2 regions of the Lysinibacillus sp. FSL W7-1291 genome follow, and region 2 is predicted to be linked to the other one. Evidence: predicted binding sites of a transcription regulator. Region 2 holds the regulator's gene; the other holds the start of a gene.
The links. The regulator Rex, encoded in region 2, represses fermentation and respiration genes when NADH is low (regulators of the CRP and FNR family bind a similar motif). The targets are predictions, from matches to a motif close to TTGTGAAATATTTCACAA.

Region 1 (8,646 bases), 120 kb from region 2:
TCACGGGTGCTGACATTCGTACATCCTCCATTTCAATCTCCTTATTGTAGCATGTGTTGGCGAATGAAAAAAGAACAAGACTTGCCCGTTATATTGTTCTCCTCACTAACTTGAAAAAAGAGCCGCTATTCGCGACTCTTTTCTTGCTCTTTTGTAATATGATAATCCCTTGGTGCCCACCAAAATGCACACAAGATCCCAAGAATGACGACAATAAAAGGTGCATAAAAAATTAAGAAACTTTGCATACCTTGATTTCCTCCTATGCGTGATTGTCTTCTTTTCCTGTCACATAGTTTTTATTGAACAAGAATAGTTTCATCAATAAATAGAGTGAAGGAAGAAGAAGGCACAGCCCTAAAATAAATGCGATGACTAAAGCAACCGCCATTTGTGTGCTTGTAAAACTATCATAAATTGTTAAATACGGATACAGTAAGTATGGATATTGTGCTATCCCATATGCAAAGAAGGCTACAGCAAATTGAGCAATAAGAAGCCCAACTGCAAGTCCGTACTTTTTACGCATGGCAATGAGCATGACTGTAATAATAAATAAGACAGCTGAAATCGCAAACATCCACCATAAATTCACCATGTGACTATAACTTTCTGGGTTAATGGATTTCATTTCATACATAATGCCCAGTGCACTAATCATTAACGGTGCTGCCCAAACAAGTGCATATTTTCGCATCAGTTTAGTCGCTTCTACGTCATTTGCTTTATGAGCATACCACGTTAAAAATACGGCTGAAATATACAGCACAGCAGCGATGCTCAGTACCACAATGCTCCAAGCAAATGGACTTGTATATAAAGTCCAGTAGTTTAGCACAGGTTGCCCATCAATCAGATCAACATAGCCTCCACCAGCAATGGCAAAAACAACAGATAAGGAAGCGGGAATTAATAAACCTGCCACACCGTATGTCAGCGTATACCCTATATGTCCTCGCGTGCCGTACGATTCAAAGGCATAGTAGGAGCCACGAATTGCTAACAGTACAAGCGAAATACTGACTGGCACAAGTAAAATCGTTCCGTAATAAAAAGCAGTTTGTGGGAAAAATCCAACGATCCCTACGAAGAAGAATACTAAAAAGACATTGGTTACTTCCCAGACAGGCGATAAATAACGTTTGATAATATTTGTTAAAATATGATTTTTACCAATTAGTAGGCTATAAGCGTTGAAGAAGCCTGCACCAAAATCAATGGATGCGACAATGACATAGCCAAATAGAAAAATCCATAATACGGAAATACCTAATACCTCTAACGTCATAGGATGTCACCGCCTTTTTCAGAGTGGCGATCTTCAATTTCACGCTCGATTGGATTCTTTTTAAACATTCGAACCAAGACGACAATACTTCCTACTGCTAAAACTGCATAAACACCTGCGAACAATAGCATCATTAAATCCACATGGTCACTCGTAGTAGCTCCCTCCGGTGTGCGCATTAGACCATACAGTATCCATGGTTGACGTCCAACTTCCGCAAGCCACCAACCTGCTTCGATGGCAATGATTGACAGAGGTCCTCCCGCAACAATAATCCATCTATACCATCGCGAATGAATAAATTGCCAGCCCCGTGCTTTCCCTACAACATAAAGTAATGAAACTAGCACCATAAACATACCAATGGACACCATAATATCAAAGAGATAATGAATATAGAGTGGTGGTAAATCCTCCTCCGCAAATTGATCTAAGCCAATTACCTCTGCGTTAGGATTAAAATGTGCAAGAATGCTCAAAGCATACGGAATTTTAATGGCGTATTTTACTTCTTCTCCATCTAATACACCAAATAATACAAGCGATGCTTTACCCTCTGTTTCAAAATGCCATTCTGCAGCGGCTAGTTTTTCGGGTTGATATTCAGCTAAGTATTTTCCTGAAAAATCTCCAATTACAGCAGCAGCTATGGAGAAAATTAAGCCAATTTTCATAAGTAAAAGCAAGGATTTTTTATGGTATACATGCTTAGAGCCTTTTAACATTCTGTATCCCGCAATAGCTGCTAGTACAAATGCTGATGTCATATACGCTGTCACAAGTACATGCGCTACCTTTGTCGGCATGGCTGGGTTAAACATCGCTAAAAAAGGTTGAATATTGACAAGTTCTCCGTCTACAATATCAAATCCTTGTGGTGCATTCATAAAAGCATTAACAATTGTAATGAAGACCGCTGACATCGACGCTCCAACAGCGACAGGAATTAATAGTAGCATATGTTTTTTCTGACTATCAAAGCGGTCCCATGTATATAAATAGATCCCTAAAAATATAGCTTCAAAGAAAAATGCAAACGTTTCCATAAACAATGGTAATGCAATCGTTTGACCAGCAAGTTGCATAAAGTTAGGCCACAATAATGAAAGCTGTAAGCCAATGGCAGTTCCTGTTACAACACCTACGGCCACAGTAATAACAAAACCACGCGCCCAACGTCTCGCCATTAAGATATAATGCTCATCATTCTTTTTATACCCAGTCCATTGAGCAATCATAATCATCAACGGGACACCTACACCAATCGTTGCATAAATAATATGGAACGATAATGTTAACTCCGTTAATGCTCGACTCCAAAAGACTGCTGATTCATTAATCATCTCATTGCCCCCCTAACTTCCAAATATTCTTCCAAGAATGGAAAGTAGCATAATAATTGCAACACCAAAACTTATCCATATAAGTTTCTTTTCTTGTGACTTATACAAAGGCAACACTTCCTTTCCCTTATCCATACCCCCATTTTCCACTATTACAACGAATAAAACCTTAATAACGGACCGAAATTTCAGGCTATTATTAAGGTTTCAAATTTTGTTCAACTAATATACGCACATTTGCCAAACATTTTTCTAAATTCATTCACAATCTAAGTTCTAAAGATGAAATTGTATAATTTAGTCCATTCCAATTTAATAAAGGAAGCAATCGGATTAAGTAGGTTTTCAGAGATTCTTATGTGGCACAGTTCTGGTTTTCGGCTTCTATTGGGAAGGTTAACTTTGGGAGTGTGGGGGGTAGATATTTTTGGGAGTGGTGAAGCTTTTCTCTTTAGGGGACTTCCTAATATGCAGATCCCTTTCTTTTATAAGTACGATCAGATAGAATCCAAAAAGCTCATCCAACTAAAATAGGATGAGCTTTTTGGATTGATTAAATACGGTCTTCTTCTCGAATATCTGCAAGTGGGACAAAGATTTCAATGTGACGCTTCAGATTTTCAAATGTAGCTGGTGCGTCTCCGCCATATTCGCCATCTAGGTTAAGATGGACTTCGTTTTCAGTCGTGACTTTGACAACGCTGGCTTTTTTATAAATGACACGATCGTCATTTAAATGTTCGCCTCGTAATGCCATAGCAGCTAGTTGAATAAACTCTGGAAGGCTTACTTTTTTCAGTACTATTACTGTAAAGTAACCATCATTAATACTCGCATCAGGGGCAAGTTTTTCAAAGCCACCTACTGAATTCGTTAAACCACATAGGAACATCATGGCGTCCCCATCAAATACTTCGCCATCATATTCAATACGCATATGGGAAGCTTTGATGGATGGAATCATTTCTACTGCCTTTACATAATAGGCTAACTGACCAAGCATTGTTTTCATTTTACTTGGTACTTCATAAGTGAGTTCTGTAATGCGTCCCCCAGCAGCAATATTAATGAAATAGCGTTCGCCATTTAAGAGACCCACGTCCACTGGTAATGTGTCGCCTTGAATTATAATGTCTACAGCCTCATCAATATTTCGAGGAATATGCACAGCACGGGCAAAATCATTTGTAGTACCCATCGGAATTAGACCAACTTTCGGACGGTTTTCAAATGGACTTACACCTGAAACAACTTCATTTAATGTGCCATCTCCACCAACTGCGATGATGATATCAAAACCACGCTCTACCGCATTTTTTGCTGCAAGCGTTGCATCTCCCTCACATGTTGTTGCATGACAGGATGTCTCATAGCCTGCTACCTCTAGTTTTTCCAACACCTCTGGTAGATGTTTCTTAAATACTTCGCGTCCAGATGTAGGATTATAAATGATTCTTGCTCGTTTCATAACATACCTTCCTGCTTCATAAGATTCTATTTCATTCAACGAAATTCTACGTTGAAATGTTGCAATGCTCTTGTTATTTTTGTAATGCGTTTGTTACCTGTTTTTTAAAGTCCTCATAGACATACGTCCAGTAAGTTGAGTTCGAGATATTTTCCTCTCGAATTTCTGCATAAAGAGCTTTTTGAGCTTCTTCAAATGTTGGATCTTCTTTATCTGGTAAACTCGCTCGTTTCGTTACGACTAACTCTTGTAATTCAGGCGCACGTGGTCCCCATTTTCCTACAACCTCACCTGCATCATCTAACAACAGATAAATCGGGATAGCACGACCACCGTTTGTTAAATAACGATCAATTAACTCTGTATCAGCATCGCGAAAAACGGTACGCATTTCTAACCCTGCCGCTTCAGCAACACGACGAATAATAGGGTTGTTTAACATAGCGTCTCCGCACCAATCTTCTGTAATAGTTAAAATTTTTGGCTGCTTATCTTTTAGTAATTCGATGAAGCCATCGTTTGTTGGCACTTCAAAACCATCATAAATACGGAAGCTCTCTTCTTTCAACGTCGTCATGTTCTCCATATATTGTTGTATCGAAATAGCTTCTTGAAAATATTGTTGTTCAGTTTTCATTGGCTCGTCCCCCTTATTATTGTCTATTCTATATTTTGCTATGAATACTCTTTTTAAACAACTATTAAGTGTTATAAATTGCAAATTAGTTACATTTTTGAAAATTAATAGCCGAGGGAGCAATAAAGCTCTCTCGGCTATTATGTTACAACGAGTATTATCGTTTGGCAATTTCTTGTTGTAATAATTTATTAACCATTGGAGGGTTGGCTTGACCTTTTGTTGCCTTCATAATTTGACCAACTAAGAAGCCAATCGCACGATCTTTACCATTTTTAAAGTCTTCGATAGATTGTGCATTGTTATCTAAAACTTCTGTTACGATGGCTAGTAGTGCACCTTCATCGGAAATTTGAACTAAACCTTTCGCCTTCACAATATCCTGTGCAGAACCACCGTTTTCTACTAATTCAGCAAATACTTTTTTACCGATCTTAGAAGAAATTGTTCCGTCAGTGATTAATTTCACCATCTCAGCAAGGTTTTCTGGTGTTAGTGCAGTATCTTTAAGGTCTTTTTGTTCCGCATTTAAGTAAGCTGAAACATCACCCATTAGCCAGTTAGCAGAAAGTTTCGCATCTGCACCGTTCACAATCATTGCCTCGAAGAAGTCTGAGATTTCTTTAGAAATAACAAGAACTCCTGCATCATATGGTGTTAAGCCTAATTCTTCTACATAACGTTTTTTACGAGCATCTGGAAGCTCAGGAATTTCTGATTTCACTCTCTCTAGCCATGCATCATCAATCGAAAGACGAACTAAGTCTGGCTCTGGGAAGTAACGGTAATCATCTGTTCCCTCTTTCACACGCATTAAAATTGTTTTACCTGTTTTTTCATCGAAACGACGTGTTTCTTGCTCAATAATACCGCCTGATAATAATACATCTGCTTGACGTAATTCCTCATGCTCTAAACCACGACGAACATAGTTGAAGGAGTTCAGGTTTTTAAGCTCCGTTTTTGTGCCAAATTCTTCTTGACCATACGGACGAAGAGAAATGTTGGCATCACAACGTAGTGAGCCTTCTTCCATCTTACAATCAGATACGTCTGTATATTGAATAATTGATTTTAATTTTTCTAGGTAAGCATATGCTTCGTTTGGTGTACGAATGTCTGGCTCAGAAACAATCTCAACAAGTGGTGTACCTTGACGGTTAAAGTCAACTAATGAGTGATCCCCAGCATGTGAAAGTTTACCAGCATCTTCTTCCATATGAAGACGTGTAATACCGATACGTTTTGTATAGCCGTCTACTTCAATATCGATCCAGCCGTTTTTACCGATTGGTTTATCAAATTGTGAAATTTGATAAGCTTTCGGATTATCTGGATAGAAGTAGTTTTTACGGTCAAATTTTGTTTCTTGTTCGATTTCCATATTAAGTGCAAGTGCAGCACGCATTGCGAAATCTACTACATTTTTGTTAAGGACTGGTAGGACACCAGGGTACCCTAAATCAATTACTGTTGTATTTGTATTTGGTTCAGCACCAAAATGAGCTGGTGCTGGTGAGAAGATTTTTGAGTTTGTTTTCAACTCAACGTGTACTTCTAAACCAATGACTGTTTCAAAGTTCATGTTATTTTCCCTCCCACATTTGAGGAACTTGTTTATGGAACTCTGTTGCTTGTTCAAAAGCATGAGCTACACGGTAAATAGTTGCTTCATCGAAGTATTTACCAATAATTTGTAAACCAAGTGGTAGTCCGTTTTCAAAGCCACATGGAATTGAAATAGCAGGTACTCCAGCTAAGTTCATCGGGATTGTTAAAATATCGTTCGCATACATTGTCATCGGATCATCGACGTTTTCACCAATTTTAAATGCTGGTGTTGGGGATGTAGGCCCAATGATAACATCAAAGTCTTCAAATACTTTGTCGTAGTCTGCTTTGATAAGTGTACGTGCTTGTTGCGCTTTTTTATAATACGCATCATACGTGCCGGCACTTAGTGAGTAAGTTCCAAGCATGATGCGGCGTTTTACTTCATCACCAAAACCTTGTGCACGTGTTTCTTTATAAAGGTCCATCAAATTTGTAACATTTTCTGCACGGAAACCATAACGGATACCATCGAAACGAGATAAGTTAGAAGACGCTTCAGATGAAGAAAGGATATAGTATGCAGCAAGTGCATATTTTGAATGAGGAAGTGATACTTCTTCTACAGTAGCACCTAGGCCTTTTAATACCTCTAATGCAGTAAGCACTGATTGACGTGCTGCCTCGCCAACACCTTCACCAAGGAATTCCTTTGGTACAGCAATACGTAAGCCTTTTACATCACCAGTAAGCGCTGCAGCGTAATTTGGTACCTCTACGTTTGCCGATGTAGAATCATTTGGATCTAAGCCTGCGATGGCTTCTAATAATAGCGCATTATCTTCAACGTTGCGTGTAATTGGTCCAATTTGATCTAAAGAAGAGGCAAATGCAACTAGACCAAAACGAGATACACGACCATATGTAGGCTTCATCCCTACAACACCACAGTAAGCTGCTGGTTGACGGATTGAACCACCTGTATCTGAACCAAGAGAGAATGGTACTTCACCTGCTGCTACTGCTGCTGCAGATGCACCTGAAGATCCCCCTGGTACGTGGTTTAAGTTCCATGGATTTTTTGTTGTTTTATAGTATGAGTTTTCGTTAGAAGAACCCATTGCAAACTCGTCCATGTTTAATTTACCAACTGTAATCATGCCAGCTTCACGTAACTTATTGACAACAGTGGCATCATAAATTGGCATAAAGCCTTCTAGAATTTTAGAGGCACAAGTTGTTTCTAAACCTTCTGTTACGATGTTGTCTTTCACACCGATTGGAAGACCAAACAGTGGTCCACGCTCTTCAAATGGGACTTTATCCATTTCAGCAGCTTGTGCAGTTGCTTTTTCTTCGTTTGAAGCAAGGAATGCTTGTACATCGCTGTCAAGCTTTGCAATACGCTCGTATGCTTCTTTCGTTAAGTCAGCGATTGATAAGTTACCTGCTTTCATTTCCGCTTGTAACTCCTTAGCTGAACGTTCAAATAACGTCATGAGGAATCCTCCTATGTTTTAGTATTACATGATAGCTGGTACTTTTACTTGACCATCTTCTTGTTCTTTTACGTTTAACATCATTACTTCACGGTCTAAACCTTTTACAGCTACGTCTTCACGCATTACATTCACTAGTGGTAAAACGTGAGTTGTTGGTTCAACATTCGTTGTATCTAGCTCATTTAACTGCTCCGCAAAGTCTGTAATTTTTCCAAGCTGTTCAGCAAATTTCTCTGCTTCTTCTTCTGTAATAGCAAGACGTGCTAAATTTGCCACGTGCTTTACTTCTTCTTTTGTTAATTTAGCCATTTTTCACACCTCCGAATACTGGTTCAATTCATTGTTTTTATTGATAACAATAGGGTTGAATAAAGTTAACCATGCCAATAATCATAACATTTTTCATATTAAAAATCACAACTTTCACTAAAAATATAGAAACTTTCACTACTATAACAAAGTGTTGTCTCTATCTACCTATTGTGTCCCTCTAATTCTAGCCATCTACATAAAAATATAGCCAGCACAAAGGCTGACTATATTAATCATAGACATGCACGTAAGGGTCCTTATCATTGGCCTTCTTAATGATTAATGCCTCTGGGCCATTTATAGAAGTAACGCTCACCTCAACATGAATATTATCAAATTGATTGATTAGAATACCCGTCAAATATTGCGTAAAGCCTATTATTTCTGCTTTACCGAAAAATTGGATTGGAATTTCAATCGAAAGATTTTGTATTTGCTTATTACGATAGAAGCCTGTTCCGATCACACTTGTATAATTCGAGAAATATTTATCAACGTCTTGCTTAAAAATTTTGAAGTTATTGCTGACATCTCGGTAAACATCC
Region 2 (8,646 bases):
AAAATTAGGGGTAAAAATTTAGAAGTAATCGGATTGGCTACGGAGGTGTTTATATGAGCAAAGACCATTTCTTAAAACGTCTTTATTTACCTTTGCTTATTGGTTCCATGATTATGATGGTAGGCTGTGGAGATCCTATTATAGAGATTGAAGAAGCAAATACGTATCACTGGCAAAAAAATATGAACGAAGTAGAATTTGAGAAATTAAAAAATGATATGTCATATATTGAGGTAGTAGAGACAGCAGGCGGCGCAGGTAAAAAGGTTAAAAATAATGAATATCGTTGGAATGATGAAACCCTGTTGACTCAGGCTTATATAGTGAAATTTAAGGATGATAAATTAATTGCTAAAGAGATCATAGCTGTAAAAGGTCATTCCAATAGATAGTTGACACGTCTTCATAAGAGAAGACGTGTTTTTGTTTGCATTTAGGTTACCTAACTATTGTCATCACAGAACAGGGCTTTTTAACAAGCATAATCAAAGCAGGTATAATTGATATTGGATGCTTTGAACATTTTCGTTAGTTTAGGTAAACTAGAGGTAATGTAGTGATGAGAGGAAAAAAGAATATGTATGAAATAATCATGAATTCAGTTGATGATACAGAACGTTTCGCCATTAAACTTGCCAATATACTAGAAGCTCAAGATACGATTACATTAGAAGGGGATCTAGGTGCTGGCAAGACAACATTTACGAAAGCCTTGGCAAAGGGACTTGGGGTCAAACGAACAGTCAACAGTCCAACATTTACGATTGTTAAGCAGTATGAGGGGAGATTACCGTTTAATCATTTAGATGTGTATAGGTTAGCAGAAAGTGATGAAGACCTAGGCTGGGATGAACTGTTTTATGGAGATGCAGTTTCAGTGGTCGAATGGGCGCATTTAATTGAACAGGATTTGCCACAGGATCGCTTAGCGATAGAGATTTACCGAATCGGAGAAAATGAACGACGCTTTGTGTTAATACCTCGTGGAGAACGCTATGAGGCACTATGTGAGGAGCTAATGAAATGATTTGGTTAGGAATAGAAACAGCAAATACACCACTCTCCATTGCAGTTGTGAAGGATGGCAAAGTGGTGGCCGAGATGGTACAAAACATAAAATTAACGCATTCTGCAGGTGCAATGCCGGCGATTGAAGAAATCTTGGCACGAATAGGTTTAAAACCGAATGACTTGGATGTGATTGCAGTGTCTGAAGGGCCAGGTTCTTATACAGGTGTTCGTATAGGCGTGACATTAGCAAAAACCCTAGCATGGACATTACAGAAGCCTTTAGTTGGTGTATCTAGCTTAAAGACATTGGCTGCTAATGCTGCTCTTTACAACGGATTGATTTGTCCAATTATTGATGCTAGAAGAGGCAATGTCTATACAGCTGTTTATCAGGGCGAGACATTAGAGGCCCTTGTGGAGGATCATCATGTACATATTGATGATTTATTAGTGCGTTTAAAGGCATTAGAGGCGCCTATTTTATTTGTAGGAACAGATGTTGATATATTTTGGGAGAATATTGAGCAGGTGCTTGGTGATACAGCAGTACGTGCACCATTTAGTATTGACTTGCCACGCGCAACGGAAGTCATTCGTGTAGCAACGAAATTAGAGTTACCTAGAGTCGAAGCTATCCATCGCTTTGTTCCACAATATAAACGGATTGCAGAAGCTGAGGCGAACTGGCTGAAAGAACAGAAGGAGAAGGAACATGAGTAGGAATGTAACTTATCGTAAAATGGTTTCTGACGATGTGCCAACGGTTTATGAAATTGAAGTGACTTCATTTCCAGTGCCATGGACGTTAGATTCCTTTTACTACGAAGTGCATGAAAATCAGTATGCGCATTATGTGCTGGCTATAGATGAAAATGACAGTATTATTGGTTTTTGTGGGATGTGGATGGTCATAGATGCAGCTCAAATTACAAATGTAGCTGTTATTGAGGAGGCACGTGGCCGAGGGATAGGCGAGGGGTTAATGCGTGAGGCGATGCAAATAGCTCGTTTACATGGAATGGAGGTCATGACGTTAGAGGTACGTGTAACAAATATGGTTGCACAAAATCTCTATCGCAAGCTTCAATTCCAAGATGGTGGCATACGGAAAGGCTATTATACTGATAACGGGGAGGATGCCCTTGTCATGTGGGTGAATTTATAATGAATAATGGATTGATATTAGCAATAGAATCAAGTTGTGATGAAACAGCTGCAGCGATTATTCGAAATGGTCATGAAATTGTGTCGAATGTTGTGGCTTCTCAAATAGAAAGTCATAAGCGATTTGGTGGGGTTGTACCTGAAATTGCATCACGTCATCATGTTGAACAAATTACAGTAGTAATAGAAGAAGCACTGGCACAAGCTAATTTAAAGCCAGCTGATTTAGATGCAGTTGCTGTTACAGAGGGCCCAGGTCTTGTAGGGGCATTATTGATTGGCATTAACGCAGCTAAGGCTTTTGCTTTTGCTAACAGCTTGCCGATTGTTGGCGTCCACCATATTGCAGGACATATTTATGCCAATGCACTTGTTCAGCCAATGGAATTTCCTTTGTTGGCACTTGTCGTATCAGGTGGTCATACAGAGCTTGTTTATATGAAGGAACATGGCTCCTTTGAGGTCATTGGTGAAACACGAGATGATGCAGCTGGTGAAGCCTATGATAAAGTGGCACGCGTTTTAAACTTACCTTATCCAGGTGGACCACGTATTGATCAGCTTGCTCATGAGGGTGAAGAGGCTGTTCCTTTTCCAAGAGTTTGGTTAGAGGAGGGTTCTTATGATTTTAGCTTTAGTGGCTTAAAATCAGCAGTCATCAATTATAAACACAATATGGATCAACGAGGCGAAGCTATTTCGCCAGCAGCCGTTGCTAAAGGTTTTCAGGAAAGTGTTGTCGAAGTACTGACAGCGAAAACATTGCGTGCTGCTCGCGAATATCAGGTGAAGCAAGTCATAGCAGCTGGTGGTGTAGCAGCGAATAAAGGTCTGCGAAGCGCTTTAGAGGCTGTATTTGCCGAGGAAGGTATCCCATTTTTTGTACCACCACTCAAATTGTGTACAGATAATGCGGCAATGATTGGAGCAGCAGCCATGCCAATGTTTGAGGCGGGGGTTCGAGGAAACTTAATGATGAATGGACGTCCCGGAATGGAGTTAAAATCTTGGGTGTAGCAGTAAATGAAGGAGGTATCTTATTGAAGATATCTCTTTTTTGATTGTCGAAAATTTGTTGATAAAAAATGAACGTTGCGAAGAGAATAATAATATTCAACACATTAATTGACAAATTTTTCAGAAAATTATCCACAGGTAATGGAGCGAACTAAGTACCGAACACGCGTACTTATGCACAATATGTTGATAACTTGTGTATAACTTGTGATTATTCAATATATAGTAGCATGTTTTACAAGGTAGGATGTGGATAAAATAATTTTTGATTGTGGACAATGTGGAAAACTCTGTTGATATGTTGGTATTACTAGATTTATAGTGTGTATAAAACTGTGGGCATTTTTTGTCGAAAAATAGCACTTGACCAATATATATGAAAAATAAAGGTGTGTAAAGAAAAAAGCCATGCGGCGAGGCACATGGCTTAAAATCAGTAACTACATATTCATATTTTCAAGTTCCTCATTTAGCTCTAACCATTCTAATTCCAATCGCTCATGCTGTTCTTTAGCAATAGCTAATTCGTCTTGAAGCTGTGAAATTTTTTCGTGATCCGTGAAAATTGCAGGGTCACAGAGAGCTTCCTCGAGCCTATCAATGCTAGCTGTCGTTTCTTGCATTTTCACTTCTAGTTCTTCAATAGTACGTCTAATTTGACGTTCGCGTTTTTTTGCCTCTTTATCAATTTTAGAGGTAGAAGTCTTATCAGGGAGGTCTTGCTGTACTTGTAGTTGGGAGGCAGCCTTCATTTGCGCTAGCTCCAACAGTTCCTGTTTTTTCTCTACATAATAATCATAGTCACCTAAATATTCAAATGACCCAGTTCCAGACAACTCCACCACTTTCGTTGTGATACGATTAATGAAGTAGCGGTCATGGGAGACAAATAGAAGCGTTCCAGGATAATCAATCAGTGCATTTTCCAGAACCTCTTTACTATCTAAGTCTAGATGGTTTGTAGGCTCGTCGAGAATTAAAAAATTGGCCTTTTGCATCATTAATTTTGAGAGTGCAAGGCGTGCTTTTTCACCGCCTGATAAAGAGGATACGGTTTTATCCACATCTTCTCCACTAAATAGGAAGCGTCCTAAGACAGTGCGAATATCTTTTTCATTCATGAGCGGCCATTCATCCCATAGCTCTTTCAAGACACTTTTATTGCTTGAAAGCTTTGCTTGCTCTTGATCATAATAGCCAATTTGTACATTAGTACCATAACGAATAGCACCTGCAAGAGGTGTTAAATCTTTCACAATTGTTTTTAATAATGTTGATTTACCAACCCCATTTGGTCCAACAAGGGCTATCCGATCCTCGCGAAAAGTGCGCAGGTTAATACCACTAGATATTAGCTGATCATCATAGCCGATTGTTAAATCATCGACGGATAAAACATCATTACCACTTTGACGTTCGATAGTAAAACCAAAACTAGCGGATTTCTCATCACCATCTGGCGATTCCATCCACTCAGTTCGTTCAAGCATTTTACGTCGACTTTGTGCCATTTTTGTTGTAGAGGCACGTGCAATATTCTTTTGGATAAAATCCTCTAGCTTGGCCTTTTCATCTTGCTGACGCTCAAAAAGTTTGACATCGCGTTCATAGGTTTTAGCCTTTTCATCTAAATAAGCACTGTAATTGCCTGTATATTTTGTAACACGATGACGTGACACCTCGTAGACAATGGAAACGACTTGGTCTAAGAAGTAGCGGTCATGGGAAACAATTAAAATAGCTCCTTCATAGCTCTTTAAATAAGATTCCAACCAAGATAATGTTTCGATATCTAAATGGTTCGTAGGCTCATCGAGAATTAAAAGGTCTGGTTTACTAAGTAAAAGCTTAGCCAGTGCTAAACGTGTGCGTTGTCCACCAGATAGTGAGCTGATGGGTTTATCATAGTCTTCGGGATAGAACTGCATTCCATGAAGCACTGAACGTATGTCCGATTCATATTGATAGCCGCCAGCATCCTTAAAAGTATGCTGTAGTTGATCGTATTCCGACATAACTTTCGCATACAGAGTGGAATTTTCGTAAACGGTAGGATCAGCCATCTGCTGTTCGAGCGAGCGGAGCGTTTGTTCTTGAGCTAAAAGCGGTTCGAAAATGGTCATCATTTCATCCCAAATAGTTAACGTAGAATTTAATCCAGCATGTTGCTCTAAATAGCCAACCTGAACGCCCTTTGGGATAATGATATCCCCAGAGTCATAGGACATTTGACCAGCGATTATTTTTAATAAAGTCGATTTACCTGCACCGTTTCGCCCTACTAAGGCAACGCGATCACGGTGTTGAACTTCTAATTTAACACCACTTAAAATTTCATCTGCAAGAAAGGATTTAGTTAGTTGATTGACCTGTAAAACAATCATTCTTGACACCTCAATTCTACCTTAGTGTAATGGATGAACGATTTGCATGCAATGTAGGTGCTTTACTTATTCCTAGCAGTCATGTAAGATTGAAACGATTTCTTTTTAGTTAGTTGCGTACAAAGCGCCATTAACTAAAGAGAAATACGCTAGTGGATTGCAAAAATGTTGTATATAGTTAAGGATAAATGTATTAAAATTAGTAGTTAAATACAGTAAAATTGATTGAGGTTCATCATAAGGAGGAGAAAGTTTGAAACAAGAATTAAAAATCCCACAAGCCACTACAAAAAGACTTCCTCTTTACTATCGATTTATTCAAAACTTTGCACAAGAAGGTATGGAACGTATTTCGTCGAAGGAACTGAGTGAAGCGATGAAAATAGATTCTGCAACGATTCGCCGTGATTTTTCTTATTTTGGCGCTCTTGGTAAAAAGGGCTATGGCTATGATGTGCAGCATTTATTACAATTTTTTAGCCAGACGCTTGATCAACATGAAGCGACAAAAGTAGCGTTAATTGGCGTGGGGAATTTGGGCAGTGCATTATTAAAATATAATTTTCAAAAAAACCATAATACACATATTGTCGTAGCATTCGATTCTAAAGCACCGAAGGATGGCAAAATGATTAGTAATATTCCTGTTTTTCATCCAGATTTGCTGGAGGAGAAGTATGCTGAATACGGTGCAGAGCTTGCGATTTTAACCGTTTCACCACGCTCCGCACAAAAAATGGCGGATCGTTTAGCAGCAATGAATGCAAAGGGTATTTTAAACTTTACACCAGAACGGTTAACAGTACCAGATAGAATGCAGCTCTTAACCATTGATTTATCGGTAGAATTGCAAGCGCTTATATATTTAATTCGTAATCAGGAAGTGTGAAAATAATACATATTTTTAAGTGTAATTCACCATTTCTGTCAAATAATATTTTTTAATAAAATGCGGGTAAACCTATGAGAGAGACGAAAAACTTTCACATATAATTAGTTAGCAAAATGGCGAAATATGCGTTAAAATGATGGATATAAAGAGGAGGTGGCTGTAATGGGTGGAATTGGTCCTATGAGCCTCATTATTATCGGAATTGTCGCGTTATTAATTTTTGGCCCTAAGAAGTTACCAGAGCTTGGTAAGGCATTTGGTTCAACACTACGTGAATTCAAAAATGCTACTAAAGGTTTAGCCGACGAAGATGATGATGACAAGAAAAAGAAAGAACTAGATAAGTAAGTTAGGATGTTTGAGGAATGAATCCAAAAGATCTAACTGTCATTGAGCATATAGAAGAATTAAGAAAACGGCTGTTCATTGTTGCCGTTTTCTTTGTTCTCGCTATGGCTGGCGGCTTTTTCGTCGCAAAGCCGCTTGTTAAATACCTTCAAATGACTGGAGCAAAATATAATATTGAGCTTCATGCATTTGACGTAGTCACACCACTTGCGATTTATATCCAAGTTGTTTTTATAATTGCCTTTATTCTTTCATCGCCAGTGTTGATGTATCAATTGTGGTCGTTTATCAGCCCTGGATTAAGAGAAGTAGAACGTAAAGCCACTCTAAGCTATATACCATATTCATTTCTATTGTTTATTGCAGGGTTATCTTTTTCGTACTTTTTACTCTTCCCGTATGTCATAAAATTCATGATGAATTTATCGAATGATTTGGAGATACAGCAAACCATTGGTATACATGAGTATTTTACATTTTTGTTTAAGCTTACAATACCTTTTGGTTTTCTATTCCAGTTACCGATTGTTGTTTTATTCTTTTCGCGAATTGGTATATTAAGTCCAGATTTACTAATTCGAATTCGTAAATATTCATACTTTGGTTTATTTGTATGTGCAGCGATTATTGCACCGCCTGAGTTGGCGTCACATTTAATGGTTTCTGTGCCATTGTTTATCTTGTATGAAATTAGTATTATGATTTCTCGGATTGGTTATAAGAAATATCTTAAATCAGAGGAAATTCGTTTAAAAGAAGAACAGGAAGCGGAGCAAAAGCGTCAGATTGAAGAGGCGCTTGAGCAGCAACGACGACAAATAGAAGAATTGAATCAACAGTAATAGATAAAGCTCGGTGCCCTCAATGGGACACCGAGCTTTTGTGTTCTAATTCCGCTTTACGATGACTTTACAAAAAATTATTGCATTTTTTCTAGTTCTTGAAGAAACTTTTGCAATGGCTCTGCATAGAATTGTACAAGTGTCACAAATCCATTAAGCATAACGTGTGCGATAATAGAAGTCCAAATGCGTTTTGTTTTGTGATATAAAAAGGCAAATATTAAGCCACAAATGGTATAAAGCAAGATATGCGAGAAGTCGAAGTGGATAATCGCAAAGAATATGGCACTTACTATAGCCGCCACCCAGAAATTTGTTGTTTGGACAAGCGAGCCAAATATGACTCTGCGGAAGACGAATTCTTCTAAAATAGGCCCAAATACAACAATCGCTAATATAGCAACGGGAGCACCTTGAGCTATAGCGACGATATCTGCGGTATTTTGGGAACCTCCTTCGATACCGAAAACAGCCATCTCAATAGCGGCACCAATCATTTGACCAAAGAACACGAGGAAGAAACCGAAGATTCCCCAAACAATTGTAAGAGGGATCGTTTCCTTTTTTCCTTGATAAATGTTCCAAAAGGCTTTATCACGAGATGTTAGGATTAAGCTTAAAATGAGCGCAATAGCAAAACTAAGGGCAATATACCAGCCTTGAGTAATGGGAGCCGCTTGTTCAGAAGCTAGACCAGTTATCTTCATAACGAGCTTATGAAACGGTAAGAGCAGCCATCTGCTTGAAATCTGCATCAAGATATAAATTAATAAGACATACAGGGCTGTTTTTTTATGTTTCGTTATTTTTTGAGAATTAGTCACAGTCAAAATCCTTTCCATTCATATGCTTCCTTTCTATTGTAGAGGAATATGGAAAGAAAACAAAATTTTTCGAAGTTCTGGCTTGCAAAAAAAAGTGTGATTGATTATCATAATAATTGTGTTAGCACTCATTGATATAGAGTGCTAATAAATTTTAACAATTA

Region 1: a site for Rex is predicted at 2,882-2,899, ahead of NST76_RS19105 (cytochrome ubiquinol oxidase subunit I). Genes of this name have one in related genera too.

The regions. Positions count from the first base shown of each region.
Region 1 is NZ_CP151994.1:3,921,270-3,929,915, forward strand. It holds gene rlmD (23S rRNA (uracil(1939)-C(5))-methyltransferase RlmD) at 1-16, opposite strand, end outside; gene NST76_RS19095 (hypothetical protein) at 126-248, opposite strand; gene NST76_RS19100 (cytochrome d ubiquinol oxidase subunit II) at 263-1,288, opposite strand; gene NST76_RS19105 (cytochrome ubiquinol oxidase subunit I) at 1,285-2,631, opposite strand; gene NST76_RS19110 (diacylglycerol kinase) at 3,185-4,099, opposite strand; gene NST76_RS19115 (thioredoxin family protein) at 4,173-4,736, opposite strand; gene gatB (Asp-tRNA(Asn)/Glu-tRNA(Gln) amidotransferase subunit GatB) at 4,894-6,321, opposite strand; gene gatA (Asp-tRNA(Asn)/Glu-tRNA(Gln) amidotransferase subunit GatA) at 6,323-7,786, opposite strand; gene gatC (Asp-tRNA(Asn)/Glu-tRNA(Gln) amidotransferase subunit GatC) at 7,811-8,098, opposite strand; gene NST76_RS19135 (CamS family sex pheromone protein) at 8,331-8,646, opposite strand, start outside.
Region 2 is NZ_CP151994.1:4,037,628-4,046,273, reverse strand. It holds gene NST76_RS19635 (hypothetical protein) at 54-392, shown strand; gene tsaE (tRNA (adenosine(37)-N6)-threonylcarbamoyltransferase complex ATPase subunit type 1 TsaE) at 578-1,027, shown strand; gene tsaB (tRNA (adenosine(37)-N6)-threonylcarbamoyltransferase complex dimerization subunit type 1 TsaB) at 1,024-1,731, shown strand; gene rimI (ribosomal protein S18-alanine N-acetyltransferase) at 1,724-2,176, shown strand; gene tsaD (tRNA (adenosine(37)-N6)-threonylcarbamoyltransferase complex transferase subunit TsaD) at 2,176-3,192, shown strand; gene NST76_RS19610 (ATP-binding cassette domain-containing protein) at 3,633-5,576, opposite strand; gene NST76_RS19605 (redox-sensing transcriptional repressor Rex) at 5,830-6,465, shown strand; gene NST76_RS19600 (twin-arginine translocase TatA/TatE family subunit) at 6,631-6,816, shown strand; gene tatC (twin-arginine translocase subunit TatC) at 6,834-7,658, shown strand; gene NST76_RS19590 (type II CAAX endopeptidase family protein) at 7,736-8,500, opposite strand.